4 regions of the Pseudomonas sp. S2_E02 genome follow, and region 3 is predicted to be linked to each of the others. Evidence: riboswitches for the same ligand, from Rfam matches in the RefSeq annotation. Region 3 holds a riboswitch; each other region holds the start of a gene.
What was found. A riboswitch is a leader RNA that binds a small molecule or an ion and turns the genes downstream of it on or off. The one in region 3 is predicted to bind cobalamin.
Positions count from the first base shown of each region.

Region 1: linked by a shared signal. The riboswitch ahead of cobO (cob(I)yrinic acid a,c-diamide adenosyltransferase) and the one ahead of cobW (cobalamin biosynthesis protein CobW) in region 3 are both predicted to bind cobalamin.
Region 2: linked by a shared signal. The riboswitch ahead of AB4O01_RS02790 (ABC transporter substrate-binding protein) and the one ahead of cobW (cobalamin biosynthesis protein CobW) in region 3 are both predicted to bind cobalamin.
Region 4: linked by a shared signal. The riboswitch ahead of AB4O01_RS03575 (TonB-dependent receptor plug domain-containing protein) and the one ahead of cobW (cobalamin biosynthesis protein CobW) in region 3 are both predicted to bind cobalamin.

Region 1 is NZ_CP162761.1:6,420,761-6,426,144, reverse strand. Features, by position in the region: gene cbiB (adenosylcobinamide-phosphate synthase CbiB) at 1-410, opposite strand, end outside; gene bluB (5,6-dimethylbenzimidazole synthase) at 407-1,057, opposite strand; gene AB4O01_RS28885 (cobyrinate a,c-diamide synthase) at 1,105-2,454, opposite strand; gene cobO (cob(I)yrinic acid a,c-diamide adenosyltransferase) at 2,451-3,062, opposite strand; cobalamin riboswitch at 3,144-3,373, opposite strand; gene AB4O01_RS28875 (hypothetical protein) at 3,537-4,121, shown strand; gene AB4O01_RS28870 (PQQ-dependent sugar dehydrogenase) at 4,188-5,384, shown strand, end outside.
Region 2 is NZ_CP162761.1:629,797-635,180, forward strand. Features, by position in the region: gene AB4O01_RS02780 (ABC transporter ATP-binding protein) at 1-319, opposite strand, end outside; gene AB4O01_RS02785 (FecCD family ABC transporter permease) at 316-1,320, opposite strand; gene AB4O01_RS02790 (ABC transporter substrate-binding protein) at 1,329-2,342, opposite strand; cobalamin riboswitch at 2,487-2,680, opposite strand; gene AB4O01_RS02795 (Ppx/GppA family phosphatase) at 2,723-3,658, opposite strand; gene phnX (phosphonoacetaldehyde hydrolase) at 4,006-4,833, opposite strand; gene AB4O01_RS02805 (LysR substrate-binding domain-containing protein) at 4,908-5,384, opposite strand, start outside.
Region 3 is NZ_CP162761.1:1,637,778-1,643,161, reverse strand. Features, by position in the region: gene AB4O01_RS07405 (hypothetical protein) at 1-584, opposite strand, end outside; gene AB4O01_RS07400 (2OG-Fe dioxygenase family protein) at 584-1,336, opposite strand; cobalamin riboswitch at 1,687-1,898, shown strand; gene cobW (cobalamin biosynthesis protein CobW) at 1,998-3,071, shown strand; gene cobN (cobaltochelatase subunit CobN) at 3,075-5,384, shown strand, end outside.
Region 4 is NZ_CP162761.1:799,789-805,172, reverse strand. Features, by position in the region: gene AB4O01_RS03590 (L-dopachrome tautomerase-related protein) at 1-121, opposite strand, end outside; gene AB4O01_RS03585 (zinc-binding alcohol dehydrogenase family protein) at 170-1,177, opposite strand; gene AB4O01_RS03580 (LysR family transcriptional regulator) at 1,288-2,181, shown strand; cobalamin riboswitch at 2,227-2,432, shown strand; gene AB4O01_RS03575 (TonB-dependent receptor plug domain-containing protein) at 2,525-4,462, shown strand; gene AB4O01_RS03570 ((2Fe-2S) ferredoxin domain-containing protein) at 4,462-4,821, shown strand; gene AB4O01_RS03565 (ABC transporter substrate-binding protein) at 4,818-5,384, shown strand, end outside.

The DNA of each region.
Region 1 (5,384 bases), 1.8 Mb from region 3:
GTGGCGGCGCGGGCGACGGCGGTGCTGTCGAGTTCATCGGTCTGGCGGCTGACCAGATAGCCGACACGCTTGCGCGCCTCGTCCAGATCATCCGCGCGCAACGCGGCGGCGACCGGCGCGACATGTTCACCGAGGCTGCGCATGCCAAGGGCGCAATACAGCGCGAGAATCTCGACGACCCAGCCCACGTATGGCGCCCAGGAAAACGCCGTGGCGAGCAAGGTCAGCGGCAGCACCGCGATCACCCACGCAGTGACCCCATGGCTGCGCCAACCCCGGCCACCGGCGTTGAAGCGTTGCTCGATGCGCCCGGCGAAATTGCCGAACGCCACCAGCGGATGCCAGCGTTTCGGTTCACCCAACAGCGCATCCAGCGCCACTGCGGCGACACTCAACAACGCCACACTCATTGACTCACTCCCCAATAATTTTCGTACAGCAACTCATTGAGCGGCCGCGCCTGCGCCCACCCTTCGAGTACCAGCATCGGCGCCGGATAGAATTCCTTGACCGGGCCCAGGCATAAAACCGCCAGTGGCTTGGCACCCTCGGGCAGCTTCAGCAGATCCGCCAACGCTTGCGGTTCGAAAAGCGAGACCCAGCCCATGCCCAGGCCTTCGGCGCGCGAGGCCAGCCACAGATTCTGGATCGCGCAGGACAGCGAGGCCATGTCCATTTCCGGCAATGTACGGCGACCGAAAATGTGCTTTTCGCGATCATCCATCAACGCGGTGACCAGCACTTCGGCGCAATCATTGATGCCTTCGACCTTGAGCTTCATGAACTCGTCACTGCGCTCGCCGAGGGCTTCGGCTGTGCGGATGCGTTCTTCTTCCACCAGATTCTGGATCTGCCCGCGCAGGCTGCGGTCGCTGATGCGGATGAAACGCCAGGGCTGCATCAGGCCGACGCTTGGGGCCTGGTGGGCGGCTTCCAGTAGTCGGCGCAACAGCTCCGGTTCGACGCTGCCGCCGGTGAAGTGGCGCATGTCGCGGCGTTCGGCAATGGCTCTATAAACCGCTTCGCGCTCGGCTTCGGAGAATGTGTTGTCGGTCATGGCCCTTTCGCGAGCAAGCTCGCTCCCACATTGGACGGGATGCTTGCTCAAGAAACGCGATCCCCTGTGGGAGCGAGCTTGCTCGCGAAGGCGGCCTCACGGTCTGGCGCAAACAATGCGGCAATCGCACTCGGGTTCGACGGGAAATAGAAGTGCACATAAGAAGCCGTCATCCGCCCTTCCCGATAAACCGCCTCGGCACCGCGCCCACCATTCGGACTCAAACCCCGCGCAATCGGCGCCAGTTCGGTAGTCGTCAACGAATGATGATAAGTGTGCCCGCGCAACGAACCTTCCGGCAGATCCACCGCTTGCAACGCCAACGCCGCCAGACGCTTCTGCATCACCGCATCGCCCTTAAGCAGCCCGACCAATTCAGCGCGGGTGCCTTCAACGTCAGTCAACGAATCGAGCAGGTACAGCATCCCACCACACTCGGCGAGCAACGGCTTACCCGCCGCATGATGCGCGCGAATCGCCTCACACATCGCGGTGTTCTGCGACAACGCAACGTGGTGCAGTTCCGGATACCCACCGGGCAAATACAGGCTATCCGCTTCAGGCAATTGCGAGTCGCGGATCGGCGAGAAGAAACTCAACTCGGCGCCCATCGCCCGCAACAGATCGAGACTCGCGCCGTAGGTGAAAGCAAACGCTTCATCACGGGCGACGGCAATCCGCACATTCTTCAGCAACGGCTCGACAGCGATCACGTCCGGTGCGGCAAACTCCACCGCCGGTGGCAGCGCTACCTCGCAACTGCTGGCCAATGCGTCGGCGGCGGCGTCGAGACGCACATCCAGATCATTCAATTCACTGGCCTGGACCAGGCCGAGATGACGACTTGGCAGTTCGATACCGGTTTCGCGGGACAACGCACCGTACCAGCGCAGACCTTCGGTGAGGCTGCCTTCGAGCAATTGCGCATGGCGCAAGGTGCCAACGCGGTTGGCCAACACACCGGCAAACGGCAGATCTGGCTGATACTTGGCCAAGCCGAGCGCCAGCGCACCAAAGGTCTGCGCCATCGCCGTCCCATCAATCACCCCGAGCACCGGCACGCCGAAGTGCCGCGCCAGATCGGCGCTGGACGGCGTGCCGTCGAACAGGCCCATCACGCCTTCAATCAGAATCAGATCCGCCTCGGCGGCGGCTTCCCACAACAGACGACGACTTTCCTGCTCGCCGACCATCCACATGTCCAGTTGATACACCGGCGCACCGCTGGCGCGCTCGAGAATCATCGGATCGAGAAAGTCCGGCCCGCATTTGAACACGCGCACCTTGCGCCCCTGATTGCGATGCAAACGGGCGAGCGCGGCGGTGACGGTGGTCTTGCCCTGACCGGAGGCCGGCGCGGCGATGAGTACCGCCGGGCAGTGACGTGGTTGATTCAAAGTTCGACGCCTTTCTGCGCTTTGATGCCGGCCTGGAAGGCATGTTTGAGCATGCCCATTTCGGTGACCGTGTCGCCCATCTCAATCATTTCCGGCTTGGCCGCGCGACCGGTGACGATCACATGCTGCATCGGCGGACGCGCCTGCAGATCGCTGAGCACCTGATCGAGATCGAGGTAGCCGTGCTTGAGGGCGATGTTCAATTCGTCGAGCACCACCAGACCGATCGACGGATCACGCAGCAATTCGCGGGAGACCGCCCACGCGGCTTCGGCGGCGGCGATGTCACGCTGACGATCCTGGGTTTCCCAAGTGAAACCTTCGCCCATCACGTGGAAGCGCACTTGCTCGGGGAAGCGTCGGAAGAACAACTCCTCACCGGTGCTGTTACGGCCCTTGATGAACTGCACCACGCCGCACTGCATGCCGTGGCCCATGGCACGGGCGAGCATGCCGAACGCCGAGCTGCTTTTGCCTTTGCCGTTGCCGGTCAGCACCAGCACCAGGCCACACTCGTCAGGCGAGTTGGCGATGCGTTCGTCGATCACGGCTTTTTTGCGCTGCATACGCGCCAGATGGCGTTCGTCGCGCTCGGGGGAATCAGTCATGGGGGAGCTCTCCGTTGAGGCTGGATAACGGCGGGCAGGCACAAGAATAGACGGCAAAAAGCCTGGCATCGCCCACCGTGATGCCGCTGGATGGATCAGGCCGGTCTCCGGGCTCATGAGCGGCGCATGCCTGACTGCGCGCCTTCCCGCTTCTTTCGAGGCAGTGGCTCAAGGCGCAGTTTTCACTCATTTACCGTTGCGGGGGCAGCGCCGGGATCGTGGTGGTTCTTCGTGCGAAGACAACCCTCACCGGCTTCCCTGTTTCACTCTGTCGACGCAGGTCACAGAGCACCTGAAACAAGCCGCGAAGGTTAGAGGGTTGGGGGTGGAGCGTCAATTAAAGAGGCGGCCATCGGGCGAATAACTGCCGCCGATCACTTATCTGCCGCCAATCTTGTGCCACACTGATACAAATGATATCAAAGAGCCATGCTTTTCTCGAAAAGCCCACTACAACAATAAAGGATGATGACGATGCAAGGCATGATCATCAGCAACCCGCGCCTGGAATTCCTGCGCCCAGTGCTTGAACGCTGGTTTGACTGTATCGACCGCTACAACGCCGTGCGCGGCGACAGCGACACCCCTTACTGGCATGATGAGAAAGCCAATCTCGGATTGCTCTCGGCGGCGGCCTGGATGGCTGAGCTGGTCACTTTGAACGAGACTGCCACACGTAAACAGAACGAAGAAGGCGAGCGCAATGCCCGCGCCGATCTGTTTCTCGCCGGTGCCGAAGACCGCGCCTTTATCCAGGCCACTCAGCGCTGGCCAAAGGTCACCAACCTGAATCTGACTCAAGCTCTGCTGGACATCACCAACGACGCCAAGCGCATCAGTTATGCCAGCGACCTCAAGCTCGGCTGCCTGTTTGTCGCGCCGCAAAAAGCCCAGCACAGCGCCAGCCCCGAAGAGCTGCAAGACATGGTCGACGACCTGCAAAAGGAACACACCTGCGCGGTCGCCTGGTATTTCCCCTACGCCTACCGCAAATTGCGCAGCGAAGCCGGCAACTATCACCCGGGCATTGCCGTGCTGTTCAAGGAAGCCCGCGGCTGAGCAGTTGAACCATCGGGCTTGCGCCCTCCTCTATGATTAGGAATGCATTCATAGGGAAGATCAGCAATGCGCAAGCCCCAGCTCGTTTTTGTCATCGCCTTCGCCGGAGGACTCGCCGCCTGCGGTGAAACCTCCAGCCTGCAAGTCTCCGACGGCACCGGCCCGTCACCGAAATTGCCTGAACCAAACAAGACCCTGATTCCGACGGTGAACATCGCCCCGGCGATCGGCTGGCCCGCGGGCGGCAAACCGACCGCAGCGGCCGGTACTCAGGTGGCAGCCTTCGCTGAAGGCCTCGATCATCCGCGCTGGCTCTATGTGCTACCCAATGGCGATGTGCTGGTGGCGGAAACCAACGCCCCGCCGAAGCCTGATGACAGCAGCGGCATTCGTGGCTGGGTGATGAAAAAGGTCATGGGCAAGGCTGGCGCTGGCGTACCGAGTCCGAACCGCATCACCCTGCTGCGTGACGCCGATCATGATGGCGTCGCGGAAACACGCACGGTGTTTCTGCAGAACCTCAACTCGCCGTTCGGCATGACCCTGGTCGGCAATGATCTGTACGTCGCCGACACCGACCGCCTGCTGCGCTTTAACTACGAACCGGGCGCGACCGAGATCAAATCGCAGCCAATCAAGGTAGTCGATCTGCCGGGCGGCACGCTGAATCACCACTGGACCAAAAACGTCATCGCCAGCAAGGACGGCAGCAAGCTGTACGTCACTGTCGGATCGAACAGCAACGTCGGTGAAAATGGTCTGGATAAAGAAGAAGGCCGCGCAGCGATCTGGGAAGTCGATCGGGCGACCGGCAATCACCGCATCTTCGCCTCGGGCATCCGCAACCCCAATGGCCTGGCCTGGGAACCCACCAGTGGGGCGCTGTGGACAGCCGTCAACGAGCGTGACGAGATCGGCAGTGATCTGGTGCCGGACTACATCACTTCAGTGAAGGACGGTGGTTTCTATGGCTGGCCGTTCAGTTACTACGGTCAGCATGTCGATGTCCGCGTTACGCCGCAAAACCCCGATCTGGTGGCCAAAGCCATCGCCCCGGATTACGCGATCGGGCCGCACACTGCCTCGTTGGGCCTGAGTTTTGCCGACGGCAACAAATTGCCAGCGCAGTTCAAGGAAGGCGCATTCATCGGTCAGCACGGCTCGTGGAACCGCAAGCCGCACAGTGGCTACAAGGTGATTTTCGTGCCGTTTACCGGTGGCAAGCCAAGCGGCAAACCGGTGGATGTCCTGACCGGGTTCCTC
Region 2 (5,384 bases), 1.0 Mb from region 3:
ACCACGGCGTACGCCCCAACGCCACTGCGTCGAACACGCGAATGCCATCGTCGGTATCAGCTTGTTGCTCAACCACCGCAAGCTTTTGCGCAATGCTGCGCCGGGCCATTTTGCCCAGGCGCAGACCGTCGAGCAGCACCTCGCCAGCGCTCGGTTCACGCAGCCCGGCCAGCAACTTCAACAGAGTGGATTTGCCCGCGCCATTCGGCCCGACAATGCCCAGGGTTTCGCCACGCTGAACCTCAAGGCTGACACCGTTGAGCAACTCGGCGCCGCGCACCCTGAAGCTCAGGCCGGAACAACTCAAAACACTGTTCATCGTGCCGACCTGCGGCCAACCAGAATCAAGGCAAACACCGGCGCCCCGACCAGCGCGGTAATCACCCCGACCGGAATCACCTGGCCCTTGATCAGTGTGCGCGACAGCACATCGGCGGCTATCAGAAACACCGCGCCACCCAACGCACTGGCCGGCAGCAACCGCGCATGACCGGTGCCCAGCAACAGACGCGCGGCATGAGGAATGACCAGACCGACAAAACCGATCGAGCCGACAATCGACACCATCACTGCCGTCACCAGCGCTGCACAACCGATCAGCAGAATCTGCACACGCCGCACCGGAATGCCGAGCGACGCCGCCGAATCCGCACCAAAGGTAAACGCATCTAGCGCCCGCCGATGCCACAGGCAGACAACCAACCCCAATACGGCCACTGGCACCGCCAGCCACACCGATGGCCAGCGCACGCCGCCAAGATTGCCCAGCAACCAGAACATGATCCCGCGCGCCTGCTCGGAGCTGGCCGAGCGGGTGATCAGAAACGCCGTCAGCGCATTGAACAGCTGCGAACCGGCGATCCCCGCGAGAATGATCTGCCCGGTACCGCTGGCCGAGCCGCTGACCCGCGCCAGCACAATCACCAGCACGAACGCCGTGACCGCGCCGGCGAAGGCACCGACTGACAGTGAGATGATCCCGGCACCTACGCCAAGCAGCGCGACCATCACCGCTCCGGTCGAGGCGCCGGCAGAAATGCCCAGCAGATAGGGATCGGCCAACGGATTGCGCAGCAGCGACTGTAAAATCACTCCGCAGGTCGCTAACCCTGCACCGCATGCCGCCGCGACCAATGCCCGGGTCAGGCGGTAGTTCCAGATGATGCCTTCATCGATCGGGTCGAGGACATGCCCGGCGCCCCACAGTTTGTTCGCCAGCACTTGCAACACCACGTCCGGTGCAATCGAGGTTTCACCGATGGCCACGCCGGCGACCACTGCAATCAACAGGGTCGCCAGGGCCAGGAACGTGCGGATCAGGCTGGCACTCATTGCGACAGGTCATAGCCGTTGATGGCCGTGGCCAATTGCTCAATGCCCTCGAACATGCGCAGGCTCGCCTGCAGGGCCATGGCGTCGATAATGATGATGCGGTTGTGTTTCACCGCGTCCATGTTGCGCGTCACCGGATCACTGCGCAGGAAGGCGAGTTTCTTTTCATAGTCGTCGGCGGGGAAACGTCGACGATCCATGCGCGCGATGACCAGGAAGGTCGGATTGGCCTTGGCGATGGTTTCCCAACCGACGGTTGGCCACTCCTCATCGGACGCCACCACGTTGCGCACGCCGAGGGTGCTGAGCATGAAATCGGGAACGCCTTTGTGCCCGGCCACGAACGGCTCGATGTCCATTTGTGCGCTGGAGAACCACACCAGCGCGCTGGCGTCTTTGAGCTGTTTGCCTTGGGCGGTGGCAATCGATTTGGCGAGACTTGCCTTGAGTTGATCATTGAGCTGCTGGCCACGCTCCTGAACATCGAAGATCTGCGCCAGTTGGCTCACGCTTTTGTAAATCGTCTCGATGTGAAACGGCGCCAGTCGCGTGCCATCGGCGCCGACGAGGTTGTCCTTGGCTTCGCAATCGGAAGGCAGCAGGTACGTTGGAATCTTCAGTTCATGAAACTGCTCGCGCGTGCCCACCGCGCCTTGCGGGCCGACCATCCATTCCAGTTCCACGGCGACCAGTTCCGGACGCTTGCCGATTACCGACTCGAAACTCGGCTCGTTGTCAGCCAGGCGCTCGATCTGGTCGTTTTGTGCCTTGTATTTGGCCAGCACATTGTTGAACCACAGTGAGGTGCCGACGACTTTGTCGCCCAGGCCCATGGCGTAGAGCATCTCCGTGCCGGCCTGGCCGATGGTCACGGTGCGCGTCGGTGCGTACTGGAAGGTCAGGGTGCTGCCGCAGTTCTCGACCGTCAGTGGATAGACAGTCGGTGCCGCCTGCGCCAGGGCGCCAAGGCTCAGGCCGGTGATGAGGGTGGCGATGCGGGGCAGCAGCATGGGGCAGTCTCCAGGGGAACCGTACGGGGAGCGGGAGAGTACGGTCTGGAAACACACCATCGAACGCGGTCAGGAAAACAGCGCAAGGCCGGGCAGCCAACGAAGACGCGCACGGCACGATGTCCTTCCCGGACACCCCGCCGGTTAGTAATCACTGTGCCGGCAGGTCTCCTGACTGATGCGTCATCGCCTGGCTCCGGCCTTCCCGGGATTCACCCAGTGGCAGTCGTGGAGCAGGCTCGGCACCTACAGTTGCGGGGGCAGTTCCGGTCAATGCTGTGCAAGCACCCCGGATTCCCTATTAGTCCCGTTCGGGAACCAGCGGCGGCATGGTAGTCGATCAAGCCGCCGAAGGGGAGACGAATCTGTTGCGGCGAGGATTAGTGCTGGCTCATCAAACCGTGCAACACGCCCAGACGCAGGCCCGGTTCGGAGGGCAGCATTTGTGCGATACCGAACACTTTGAATGCCGCCAGCATTAACACCAGACCGCCGGGCAGAATGCTCTGGCGGTGTGGTTGCAGGCCTGCGAGCTTGAGCTGTTGCACGTTGTTTACCTTCAACAACAGCAGCGACAGGCGCAGCAGGCCGCCGTAGGTGATGCCGTCCTGGCCGAAGTCGTTGAGGCGATTGGTCTTGAGTACTTTGGCGAGCATGCGCGCGGTGCCGGAAGAGCCGATGGTTTGCTGCCAGCCCTGAGCACGGTAGCGCCGGGCAACTTTTTCAAACTGCAGGATGGCGAAGCGTTCGGCCTCCTGTAGCGCGCTGGCGGACACATCGCCGCCGCGAAAGAATCGCGTGCTCAAGGTGCCGCTGCCGATGGCGATGCTTTCGGTTAACAAGGGTTGTGAGCCCTGGCCGAGGATCAGCTCGGTGGAGCCGCCGCCGATGTCGACCACCAGGCGCAGGTCGTCGGCGCTGGGCAAGGCGTGAGTTACGCCGGCGTAGACCAGCCGCGCCTCTTCATGGCCGCAAATGACGTCGATGGGAAAGCCCAGATGCCGCTCGGCACTGGCCAGAAACAGTTGCGCGTTGTCCGCTTCACGCACCGCGCTTGTGGCCACCGCACGAACACGGCCGGCCTCGAAACCACGCAGCTTCTTGCCGAACCGCGCCAACGCCTGCCAGCCGCGATCCAGTGCCAAGGCATCCAGTGCGCCGCCATCAAAGCCTTCGGCGAGGCGCACCGGTTCGCGCAGGGTTTTCACTTCCTGAATCTGCAAGCCTTTGCGGCTGCGCACCGACTGGCCGATCATCAGGCGAAAGGCGTTCGAACCCAGGTCGATGGCGGCAAACAGCGAGGCGTCGTCTTTCATGGGAATCCTTGCAGAGCATCCGTCGCGAGGCTCAAGACGGTTTGCGAGGATTCTGCCGTGATCTTGATGACATCCTGATGACGGGGGCGGGGCGATTGAATGAATTTGCGACTGTCACGACACTGTCATTATCCGGCGTCTATGCTGAGGTCAATACATCGCGTGTTCTTAAAGTTTTTGCTGCCAGTTTTGGCAGCTTTTTTTTGCCCGCGATTTGGCTGTTGATCGTTCCCACGCTCCGCGTGGGAACGCCTCTAGGGACGCTCCGCGTCCAGTGACGCGGAGCGTCACGGGCTGCATTCCCACGCAGAGCGTGGGAACGATCAGCGCGGGGTGCGGACGATCAATCAGCAGGACTGCGGAGTTTCGCCCCGGGCCAGGCGCGCATTGATGTCTTCGATCACTTCGGGCAGTTCGGCGATGGTGTCGATCAGGTAGTGCGGGCGCGAAGGGGCGAACATCTTGCCGATCCGCGCGCGTTCTTCCGCCAGTCGATCCGACGGCAACGCCTTGTATTGCTCATAGGTCAGGCCCAGTGCGTTGCCGGAACAGGTCAACGCCACCGTCCACATGCCGGCGGCGCGGCCTTCGAGAATTCCCGGCCAGGTGTCGTCGACCTTGACGCAGGCGGCCACGTCATCGATGCCCAGGGCAATCACGTTGGCCAACGCCTGCGCCGGATACGGCCGGCCATTGGGCACTTCATCGGTGGCAACGACATGACCGGCGACATAGCCATTTTCCCGCGCCAGTTCGACAACCTTGGCCATTACCACCGCCGGGTAGCCCGAGCACGAACCGATTTTCAAACCCTTGTCGCGCAATGCTGCAATGGCTTCGAGCGCGCCCGGAATCAGCGCCGAATGCAGGGCGATTTTCTCGATCTGCAGCGGCATGAAACGTTCGTAGATTGCCGTTACATCGTCGTCACTCGGCAAGCGATCAAACGCCGCGCGGTAACGCTCGGCAATCTGCGGCAGGTTGCACAGCGTGCGAATGTGATCCCACTTGCCCATGCCCATTGGCCCGCGCGCTTCTTCCAGCGACACGGCGACGCCAAACTCGGCAAAGGCCTCGACGAAAATCTGCGTCGGCGCAAACGAGCCGAAATCGACAACGGTGCCGGCCCAGTCGAGGATCGCGGCTTGCAGGTGAGTCGGTTGTTGGTACTGCATGGTCAATCTCCGTTTTCAGGTAAGCGTGGGCCGTCCCTCGGCAATGAGGTAGGCGGTTCAAGGGTCAGTGCTGATCAGGTCAGCGGTGGATTCGCATCAAACAGTTCGGCAATCACTGGCCGGTTCCGGCGGATGCCGAGGCAGCACAGGTGGTATTCGATAAAGAACGGGTGATCGACAAAGGTGATCGGCGTGGTGCCCGGGGTTTCGGCGTACTCGACCGCCGAGACAAACCCGATGCCGATGCCCTTGACGATCGCGTGGACGATGGCTTCGCGGCTGTTGAGTTGCATGACGCAGTTGAGATCGATATTGAGGCGCTTGCAGCTTTCTTCCACCAGTTGTCGGGTGCGTGCACTGGATTCGCGCATCACCCATTTTTCGCCACTGATTTCACTGATGTGAACCTGCGCCTGACTGGCCCACGGATGGTCATCACGCACCACGGCGATGATCGGATAGCGGTGATACAACCGCGTGTGGAAGCGCTCATCGAATTCCGACAAGGCCAGAATCGCCACGTCGATATCAAAGTTGAACAACCGCGCCAG
Region 3 (5,384 bases):
ACCCGTGTGGTCAGACCATGATCGAGCAGTACGGCTGCCGGTTGTAGACCGCACGACTGGAGTTGCCGATCAACGTCCCCGAGATCAATTTGTCCGTCAGCCGTCAGTTTCAAAAAGACGCTGTGCCGGCCCATCTTCTGCACCAGAGGCCCGGTTGCGAAATGCCCGCCGCTTTCGGGCGCCAGTGATAATACGCAGTCGCCCGGCTCGGTCAGGGCGGCCAGCACGCTCAGCGTGCAGTGCACGCCGGAGAGCACACGGTATTCGACGAACGGCGCGTTGAACATTGCCTGCACGGCTTGGGTCGCCAAAGCCTTTAATGTTTCGACTTCGGGGAAGTGTTCGACCTGCATACCATTGAATTCGGCGGCATAGCATTGACCGTCAATGGCCTGTGCATTGAACAAGTAACGCTCGTAATGGCGATTCTGTCCTAGCGTGCGTGCAGTCTCGGACAATATGTTTTCATTGGCGGTCAGCGATAGTGTGGAAGTTCTTCGTGCGCACGCCTGTTGAAACTGTTCAATGATGAAGCTATGCGCGAGTGGGGTACTGACTGAAAGTGCATGAGTCGAATGATTCATTAGTAGTCCGCCAGGTCGAAGTCGATAATCAACATATCGCGACTGCCGCGATCCGAATTAATGCTCGATGTTTGCAGTGGGGAAACTTCATGCAGAAGTATTCGGTCATTCAAGACGACGGTTTCCAGATAGTCAGTCAAAGTTGCACTGAATACTTGGCCACCTTCTTCATCAAATATCCGGCTTTCGCCACCGATGACATGCTGACGTTGAATCAGGTGTTGAAAGACAAAATCGTGCCCGTCGCGATGTCGGCCCTCAGGAGTGGCCTGGCCAGCATTGCCTTGATCGCAGAGGATACGGAACTGATGGCAGGTCACGAGCCAGTCGCGCGGGCCCAGCGCCATGTCCAGCAGTGCCAGGTCGGCGGCCAGCAGTGTCTGTAGAATCGGGGAGTCAATGAACGTCGCCTCGCAGCGGGTGTAGGTGCGCTGCACCCCGCCCAACAGCGGGTTGTCGGTCTCGGCTTGAAAAAAGTGGCAGTCTTGTAGCGCCGTCCACTGGCGTTCCCGTTGGCGATACTGGAACTTGCAGATACGTCGTTCGCGAAGACCGTTCTCTGCGCTGAGATACGCATCGGTATGCAAATGCTCCCAGGTCGCATTGAATGCCCTGCATGCTTCGCGTCCCAGCAGCGCAACATCCAATGCTGGATAGTGGGCACTGTGCGCATAGTGGCAATTGCGCAGTAGTTCGGAAAGTTCCTTTAGTCCGGCATCACTTGATAGCCGTAACGCGTTACCGGCACTCATGTTGTGGATACCCATGGGTGCAGGAAAGAAATAGGCAGGATCAAATACTGATAATAATCAGCCATGCAAGAAATCCTTTCTTGAGAGACTCATAGTCCTTGTGCGAACTCATCGTTCATATCTTGTATTGATTTATCAATTTGGTTTTTGTAAAGATATGTAATCAAATGCGCGCAGCCGCTCTATTTCAGGGTTTAACTCGGTGGTGGTTTTTTAATTTAACGGATAGGGCATGTAAGACATAACTTACAACTACTTATTAAGTGAGAAGTGTTCGCAATCATTAGATGGAAAAGTTGCTGTCCTTATAACCACAATGATCCAGGCGTTGACCCGCCTGCCGTGCATGCGTAGCCTTGCGCATTCGAGGTTCTCCGGCGTGTGCCGGAGCTAAGAAGGGAACGCGGTCAATGCCGCGGCTGCCCCCGCAACTGTGAACGGTGATGTTCGCTGCCACGCCACTGCCAGCTCAACTTATGAGCCCGCGGGAAGGCGCAGCCAACGCCAGGCCCAGCGCCTGAACACCGTCAGCCAGGAGACCTGCCTCGTCACAGATTCTCACTACAACCGGGCGGGGTGATCCGGTGGCGAACTCTCCAGGCACGCACGCGCGTTGCCGGTTCTCGTCCCGTATGCCCGCCGCTTGCCAAAGGGCATACCGATGAAAACACTGGCCAAACTCCCCGTCACCATCGTCACCGGCTTCCTCGGCTCGGGCAAGACCACGCTGCTGCGGCACATGCTCGACAACGCTCAGGGCCGTCGTATCGCGGTGATCGTCAACGAGTTTGGCGAGTTGGGCATTGACGGTGAAATCCTCAAGCAATGCACCATCGGTTGCACCGAAGAAGAAGCCACCGGTCGCGTTTACGAACTGGCCAACGGCTGCCTGTGCTGCACCGTTCAGGAAGAGTTCTTCCCGGTGATGCGCGAACTGGTTGCCCGTCGCGGCGATCTCGACCATATCCTTATCGAAACCTCGGGCCTGGCCCTGCCAAAACCGCTGGTACAAGCCTTCCAGTGGCCGGAAATCCGCAGCGCCTGCACCGTTGATGCGGTGATCACCGTGGTCGACAGCCCGGCCGTCGCTGCTGGCACTTTCGCCGCGTTCCCGGATCAGGTTGATGCCCAGCGCAAACTCGATCCGAACCTCGACCACGAATCGCCACTGCACGAACTGTTCGCCGATCAACTGGCCAGCGCCGACCTGGTGATCCTCAACAAGGCCGACCAGACCAGCGCGGAAGATCTCGCTCGTGTCCGCGCTGAAGTCGCCGAAGAGCTGCCGCCAGCAGTGAAAATCATCGAAGCCAGCAACGGCCGTCTGCCGCTGGACGTGCTGATCGGCCTCGGCGCCGGTTCCGAGGAGCACATCGACAGCCGCCACAGCCATCATGATCACCACCACGGTGAAGGCGATGACGACCACGATGACCACGATCACGACGCCTTCGATTCGATCTCCATCGAACTGCCACAAGCCGACGAAAGCCTGCTGCTCGACGCCCTGACGCAACTGGTGGTCAAGCACGGCATCCTGCGCGTCAAAGGTTTCGCCGCCATCCCGAACAAGCCAATGCGTCTGCTGATCCAGGGCGTGGGTACGCGTTTCGACAAGCATTTCGACCGTCAGTGGGGCGCTGATGAAGCGCGCGTCACGCGTCTGGTGTTGATCGGCCAGGAGCTCGACGCCGCGCAACTCGAAGCGCAACTGCGCGCTGCGCTCAGCGTTTAAGCCATGCACCTGCTCAGGACTCAGCCCGGCGGTTTCGTCTCGGATGACAACATTGCCGACCTTGGCCAAACCCCCGCCGAGCTGGTGATCCTGTGCAGCGGCGACTCCAGTCTGGCGCTGCTCGCCGAAGCCGCGCAGCAGTTGCCGGAAGATTACCCGAGCCTGCGTCTGGCCAACCCGATGCAGGTGCAGAATCACGCTTCGGTCGATTTGTACGTCGATGAAGTGCTGCGCCACGCCAAGGTGATCCTGATCTCGCTGCACGGCGGCATCGCCTATTGGCGCTACGGCGTCGAGCGTCTGATTGAACTGTCCGAGCGCGGTGTGCAGGTGATTCTGGTGCCGGGCGATGACCGTCCTGACCCGGAACTCAGCGACCTGAGCACCGTCAACGCTGTGGATCGTGATCGCCTCTGGCAATTCCTGCGCCAGGGCGGACTGGGCAATGCGCTGGACTTTTTCCGCTGCCTCGCCAACCGTTGGCTGGCTCGCGATTACGTCTGGGAAGAACCGCAGGCGCTGCCGCGCACGGCGATTTACCACCCGAATAAAACCAGCGCCGCACTGAGTGACTGGCAAGCCGATTGGCTGCCTGCACATCCGGTCGCGGCGGTGTTGTTTTACCGCTCGCATCTACAAGCGGCGAACACCGCGTTCATCGATGTGTTCTGCCAGCGCTTGCAAGCGGCGGGGCTGAATCCGCTGCCGATCGCGGTGGCCAGTCTGAAAGAACCCGGCTGCCTGACGGTGGTCGAGGACTGGCTGGACGAGGTTGAGGCCGGGGTGATTCTCAACACCACCGGGTTCGCTCAATCCAGCCCGGAAGCGCCGCATCTGCGACCGTTTCGCCGCAATATCCCGGTGATCCAGGCAATCTGCGCGCAGGACAACGAGCCCGGCTGGCGCGACAGCGAGCAAGGCCTGGGGCCACGGGATCTGGCCATGCACATTGCCTTGCCGGAACTCGACGGGCGCATCATCAGCCGACCGATCAGTTTCAAGGATCTGGCCTGGCGCAGTGAGCGCAGTCAGTCCGATGTCGTCTGCTACCGCGCGCAACCTGAGCGCATGTATTTCGTCGCTGAACTGGCGCGGCGCTGGATTGATCTGGCGCAAGTACCAAATGGCGAAAAACGCATCGCATTGATCCTCGCCAACTATCCGACCCGTGATGGCCGCATCGGCAACGGTGTCGGTCTCGACACGCCGGCGGCGGCGCTGAACATCCTGCGTGCATTGCAGGCTGAGGGATATCCGCTCACCGCTGAACTGCCGAATAGCGGCACCGAGTTGATCGAGCAATTGCTCGGCGGCGTCAGCAACGATCTCGACACCATTGATCTGCGTCCGTGCCAGCAAAGCCTGGCGATGGACGCTTATCTGACGATGTTCAACGCGCTGCCCGAGGCCAATCGCAGCGCTGTGATCGAACGCTGGGGCACGCCGCAAAACGACCCGATGTGCCGCGACGGGAGGATGATGATCGCCGGTCTGCGCTTCGGCCTGACCTTCGTCGGTATTCAGCCGGCGCGCGGTTATCAGGTCGACCCGAGCGCGGTCTATCACGACCCCGATCTGGTGCCGCCGCACGCTTATCTGGCGTTCTATTTCTGGTTGCGCAACACCTACGGCGCCCACGGCGTGATTCACGTTGGCAAACACGGCAACCTCGAATGGCTGCCGGGCAAAGGCGTCGGTCTTTCGGAGAACTGCTGGCCGGATGCGTTGCTCGGTCCGCTGCCAAATATCTATCCGTTTATCGTCAACGATCCGGGGGAGGGCGCGCAGGCCAAACGGCGCACGCAAGCGGTGATTATCGATCACCTGATGCCGCCGCTGACCCGTGCCGAAACCTACGGCCCGTTGCGCAATCTGGAGCTGCTGGCCGACGAGTATTACGAAGCGCAGCTGCTTGATCCGCGCCGCGCCCGTGAACTGCAGCGCGACATTCTGCTATTGGTCCGCGAGACGCAGATCGACCGCGAACTGCAACTCGATGCCGCGCTGGACAGTGATGCCGACGCGGCGATCTGGTTGCCGCGCCTGGATACGTATTTGTGTGATTTGAAGGAATCGCAGATTCGCGATGGTTTGCACATTTTTGGTGAATCGCCGAGCGGGCGTTTGCGCATTGATACGTTGTTGGCTTTGCTGCGTATACCGCGTGGCGATGGCAAAGGCGCGCAGTCGAGTTTATTGCGGGCACTGGCCAAAGCATTCGAACTCGGTTTCGATCCGCTCGATTGCGCGCTGGCCGACCCTTGGTCTGGTCCGCGCCCCGATCAATTGCGATCAATCGGCGACGAAGTCTGG
Region 4 (5,384 bases), 840 kb from region 3:
CGAGCTTGCCGAAGGATCGGTCGGCGGGGGCATTGGCCGGCAACGGCACGGCGCTGATTGCATGGGCGAACGGCGCTGCCATGACCATGACCAATGCAGCAGAAAGCTTTTTCATACGCATGAGCTGCTCCTGACCGGCCCGCGTGCCGGCCCGTCTGAATGAGTGAAATCAGAAACCTTCGAGTACCAGTTTGCCTCGGGCCTTGCCGCTCTCGACCAAGGCATGGGCACGGCGCATGTTTGCCGCGTTGATCGCGCCAAAATGTTCACCGACGGTCGTTTTCAAAATGCCCTGGTCAATCAGATCGCTGACGCGATTGAGCAGGTGATGCTGCTCAATCATGTCCGGGGTTTCGTACAGCGAACGGGTGAACATCAGCTCCCAGTGCAGCGAGAGCGACTTGCGCTTGAGCGGCATCACGTCGAGGCTTTCAGGATCGTCGATCACGCCCAGACGCCCTTGTGGTTGGAGCACTTCAATCAGCTGCGCAAAATGCTCCTCGGTATGGGTCAGGCTGGCGACATGGCTGACCTCGTCGATGCCCAGTGCCTGCAACTGTGCGAGCAGCGGCTGACTGTGATCGATGACGTGATGCGCGCCCAATTGCCGGACCCAGTCAGCCGTTTCCTGCCGTGAGGCGGTGCCGATGACGGTCAGCCGCGTCAACTGTCGGGCCAATTGCACCAGCATCGAACCGACGCCGCCCGCTGCCCCCGTGATCAACAGGCACTTGCCCTGCCCTGAACCTTCGGTGACACCGAGACGGTCAAACAACAGCTCCCAGGCGGTGATCGAGGTCAACGGCAATGCCGCGGCATCCGCAGCACTTAACGAACGCGGTTTGTGCCCGACGATTCGCTCGTCCACCAGGTGAAATTCGCTATAACTGCCGGTGCGGGCAAGGGAGCCTGCGTAGAACACTTCGTCGCCAGGCTGAAACAGCGTCACTTCAGTCCCGACCTCGCGGACGATGCCGGCGGCATCCCAGCCGAGGATTTTCGGTTCTTTGGTGAAAGTGCCGGCGCGTACTTTGGTATCGACCGGATTGACCGACACCGCACGAACTTCTACGAGCAAATCCCGGGGGCCGGGAGTTGGCACCGGAAGGTCGATGTCCTGCAACGATTGCGGATCTTCAATGGGCAAAGCGTGTTGGGTGAAGGTGATGGCTTTCATGGAAACTCGCTGTCTGAAGAGCTGATGTGCTCGCTTGCCGCCATCTTCGACTTCCCAAGCACAAAGAAAAACCAGCAGAATGCGCCAACACTTTCACTTCAGGAGTGAAAATGATCCGCATCGATGATCTTGGTTTGTTCACCCGCAGCGCCGCGCTGGGCAGCTTCACAGCTGCCGCCCATGAGGCGGATTTATTGCCCGGTCAGGTTGCCGCGGCGATCAAGCGTCTGGAGCGTGAGCTGGACGTGCGCCTGTTTGCGCGCACCACCCGCAGCCTGCGATTAACCGCCGAGGGCGAGCAATACTTGCCCACTGCCCACTCGGTGCTGGAGGCGCTCAAGCAAGGCAAGGAAAACCTGCGCGGTGAAAACGCCACGTTGCGCGGCGTGTTGCAAGTGACGGCGCCGTCCGATCTGGGGCGCAACATTTTGCTGCCGTGGCTCACACTGTTTCGCCGCCAGCACCCGGAACTGACCTTGCGCTTTTCCCTGTCGGACCAGATGGCCGACTTGTTTCGTGACCCGGTAGACGTGGCGATTCGATACGGCTCGAATGAAGATGCCAACTACGTGGCGCTGCCGCTGGCACCGTGGAACCGGCGGGTGCTGGTCGCCGCACCGGAATACGTGGAGCGCCACGGATACCCGCAAACGCCGGATGATCTGCACAACCACGCTTGCCTGCTCTACCAGCAAGGCGGCCGGATCTACGACAAGTGGAGTCTGGGCAGTGAAACGATCCAGGTCTCGGGACCGATGTTCAGCGACGACGCCGACATCGTGCGCCGCTGGGCGTTGAGCGGCGAAGGCATCGCCAACAAATCCTGGCTGGACGTCAGTGCAGACGTGATCGCAGGGCGACTGGTCGTGCTACTGAAGGATTTTCCCGGCAATGCCTCACCGTTGAGTCTGGTGTGCCCGCATCGCAAGCAGATCACCCCGGCGGTGTCTCAGCTTTATGCGTGGTTGAGTGGCCAGTTTGTCGCTCTGGAACGTATCCAATAGCTCCCCTGGTGGTTGCCGCATTGACGAGACGCTCCTCGAATGTTCAGATGCCGGCCAGTTTCAGGTGTCCCATGCCGCCGTGCATGGGGTGAAACGGGAAACCGGTACGTTCTTTTCGAACAAGTCCGGTGCTGCCCCCGCAACGGTATGCGCGTGATGTTTTCAATACACCACTGTGGCCAGACGGCCATGGGAAGGTGAAAACCTCTATACGCGCGAGCCCGGAGACCGGCCTGGAATTTCGTTTGGCAAAATCCTGCGGTGGGCGGGCATGGGCCGGTATTGGCTGTGCGCGATGCCTTCTCTTGCATGCTCTTCTGCGAAGATCCTTTTCGAGAAGACAATGATTCGACCTTTCAACACTTCTGCTCCAACCCTGTTCCTTGGCTGCCTGTTCAGCCCGCTGCTACTGGCCGACGACGCGCCGCTGGAACTCAATCAACAAATCGTTACTGCACCGTCAGTGGAATCCACCACCGTCGCCGAGATGGCCAGATTCGGCAGCAAGGTCGAAATCGTCAGCCGCGAGCAGATCGAACGCGCCGGCCCCAGCGCCGATGTCAGCCGCGTGATGCAGATGTTCATTCCAGGCTTGTATGTGGCGCCGAAAAACGGCCCTTTCGACTACGGCACGTATTCGCTGCTCGGCGGGCGCAACGACGACACGCTGATCCTGCTCGACGGCGTGCGCCTGAACAATCGCCTGTACGGCGGCCTCTATCTGGACACTCTGCCGGCCAACGCCATCGAACGCATCGAAGTGCTCAAGGGTGGGCAGAGCCTGTTGTTCGGCACCCAGGCCGTGTCCGGCGTGATCAACATCGTCACCCGCAGCCCGCAATCGCGCAAAGCCGCCGGCGAGGTGAATCTGGGCGTCGACAGCTTTGGCGGCACCACCGAAGACGCCCGCGTCGAGAATATCTTCACTAACGGTTTCGGCGACCTCGGTTTGCTGGCGTACGTCAGCCATAACGTCTCCGACGGTTACCAGCCCTATCGCAACCGCGACATGAAAAACGATTCCGGCAAGGATCGCGCCTACGAAGTCACCACGTTCGGCGGCAAGGCGATTCAGTCATTCGGCGATGATTCGCGGCTGGAGCTGTTTTACCAATACGCCGACGCCAACCTCGATTTCGCCCGCCCGGTCGACAACCACAAGACCACTAACGACCGCGTGCAGCAGATCGCCACGGCGACCTTCGAGCAGACCGTCAATGAGCGCCTGAGCTACTTCGTCAAAGGCCATATCAACGACTGGGACACGCGTTATACCCGCGTCAACAACGTGGAGGGCGGCGGCACCAAAGTAATCAATCACAACGACTATTGGGGCTTCACCGATTGGGGTGTGCAGGCCGAAGGCAAGGCTGAATTGCCCGGCGGCCATGTGCTGGTGTTTGGCACCGACAACCAGTGGTTCAAGGGCCAGGACGATGTGCTGATCATCGATAACGACAAGGCCGAAGCCCACGCTTTCTACACGCAACTGCGCCCGCAGATCGACGCCCTGCCCGACTGGCACCCGAGCATCGGTGTGCGTCACGAGGCCATGAGCGGCGGCGACAGTGCCACCGTCGGCATGCTCACTTCGCTGTATGACCTCAATGACAATTGGTCGGTGCGCGGCCAGTACGGCAGCGCCTACAAACTGCCAAACGCCGAGCAATTGTTCGTCAATGAACCGGGCGACGAGATCGGCAATCGCAACCTGAAGCCGGAAAAAAGCCGCAATGCGGAGCTGGGTGTCGACTACAAAGGCTTTCTGCTCGACCGCGAATTCAGCGCCAGCGTGACCCTGTTCAAACGCAAGATCGACGACTTGATCACCCTCGACGACATTCAATGGGTCAACGGTGAAGGCCAGGTGCGTATGCGCGGTTTCGAGGCCGACGCCAAACTCGCGCTCAACGATCAGTGGAGCCTGCAAGCGGACATGACCCGCAACCTCACCGAATCGCGCAGCGGTGTAACCCTCAACGATATCCCGAGCTTCTTCGCCCGTTCACACGTGGGTTATGAATCGGAAAATCGCCTGTGGGGTGCCGGCGGTGCGATCCGCTATATCCGCGACATCAAAAGCTCGAAGCAAGTCGAGTACGGTAACTATTCCGTGGTCGACGCCGACGCTTATCGCTACCTCGACAACGCTCATCAGCACCGAGTGAGCCTGCTGGTGGAAAACCTGTTCGACCGCGATTACGTCACCAGCCGTTCGAGCAACGTCGACAACCTCGGCCGGCCGTTCACCTCCGAAGTGCGCTACACGTACCGCTTCTGATGAGTGAAATCAAAACCGTCGACGGCGTCGACACGCACCCGGACTGGTCAAATGTGCCCGAGCATGCGCGCCATGTATTCCTCTGCACCGGCCCGCGTTGCACCCAGCGCGGCGCCTTGCAATTATGGAAAACCCTGCGCCGGCATTTGCTCGCGCACGATCGCATCGAGACGCCGGATGGCGTCTTGCTGACGCGTACGCACTGCCAGTTTCCGTGCAATCTGGGGCCGATTGTAACGGTGTATCCGGAGCGCTGCTGGTATGGCGTGCGCAGCCATGAAGATGTGCAGCGGCTGGTCGAGGGGCATCTGGTGGGCGGTGAAGTGGTTGCGGATTTGCTGATCAAGGTGCAGACATGAGATCGATTCTGTACGTACTTGGCGCCCTGCTCTGCTCAATGCCTGTACTCGCCGACAGCTACCGCAATTGCGGCGAAGAATGGAGCGCCGATCAATCTTCGCGCATCGTCGCGCTCAATCAGCATGCGGCCGATCTCGTCCTCGCACTGGGTGCCGGGCCAGCGCTGGTCGGCGTGGCGTATCTGGATGACACCGGTGCCGGTCAGCGCCAAGCCGAGTATTTCGGCGTACCGGTAATCGCGCGGCAGTACCCGGCCAGCGAAGTGCTTTACGCTGCGAAGCCGGATCTGGTGATCGGCGGTTTTGCCACGGCGTTCGGCGACGGGGTGACCTCGCGCTCGGGGCTTGCGCGCAATGGCGTGGGTACGTATCTGCTGGAATCCGCCTGCAACGGGCACTCGCTGGATTATTTCGCGCATGTGCGCAATGACTTGCTGACCTTGGGCAAGCTGCTGCACCAGCAGCAAAAAGCCCAAGCATTGATCGACTCCATGGAAAAGGACATTGCCAGCGCCCGAGCCTTGGCCGGTGTAGGTAAACCGTTGTCCGTGTTCTATCTCGAC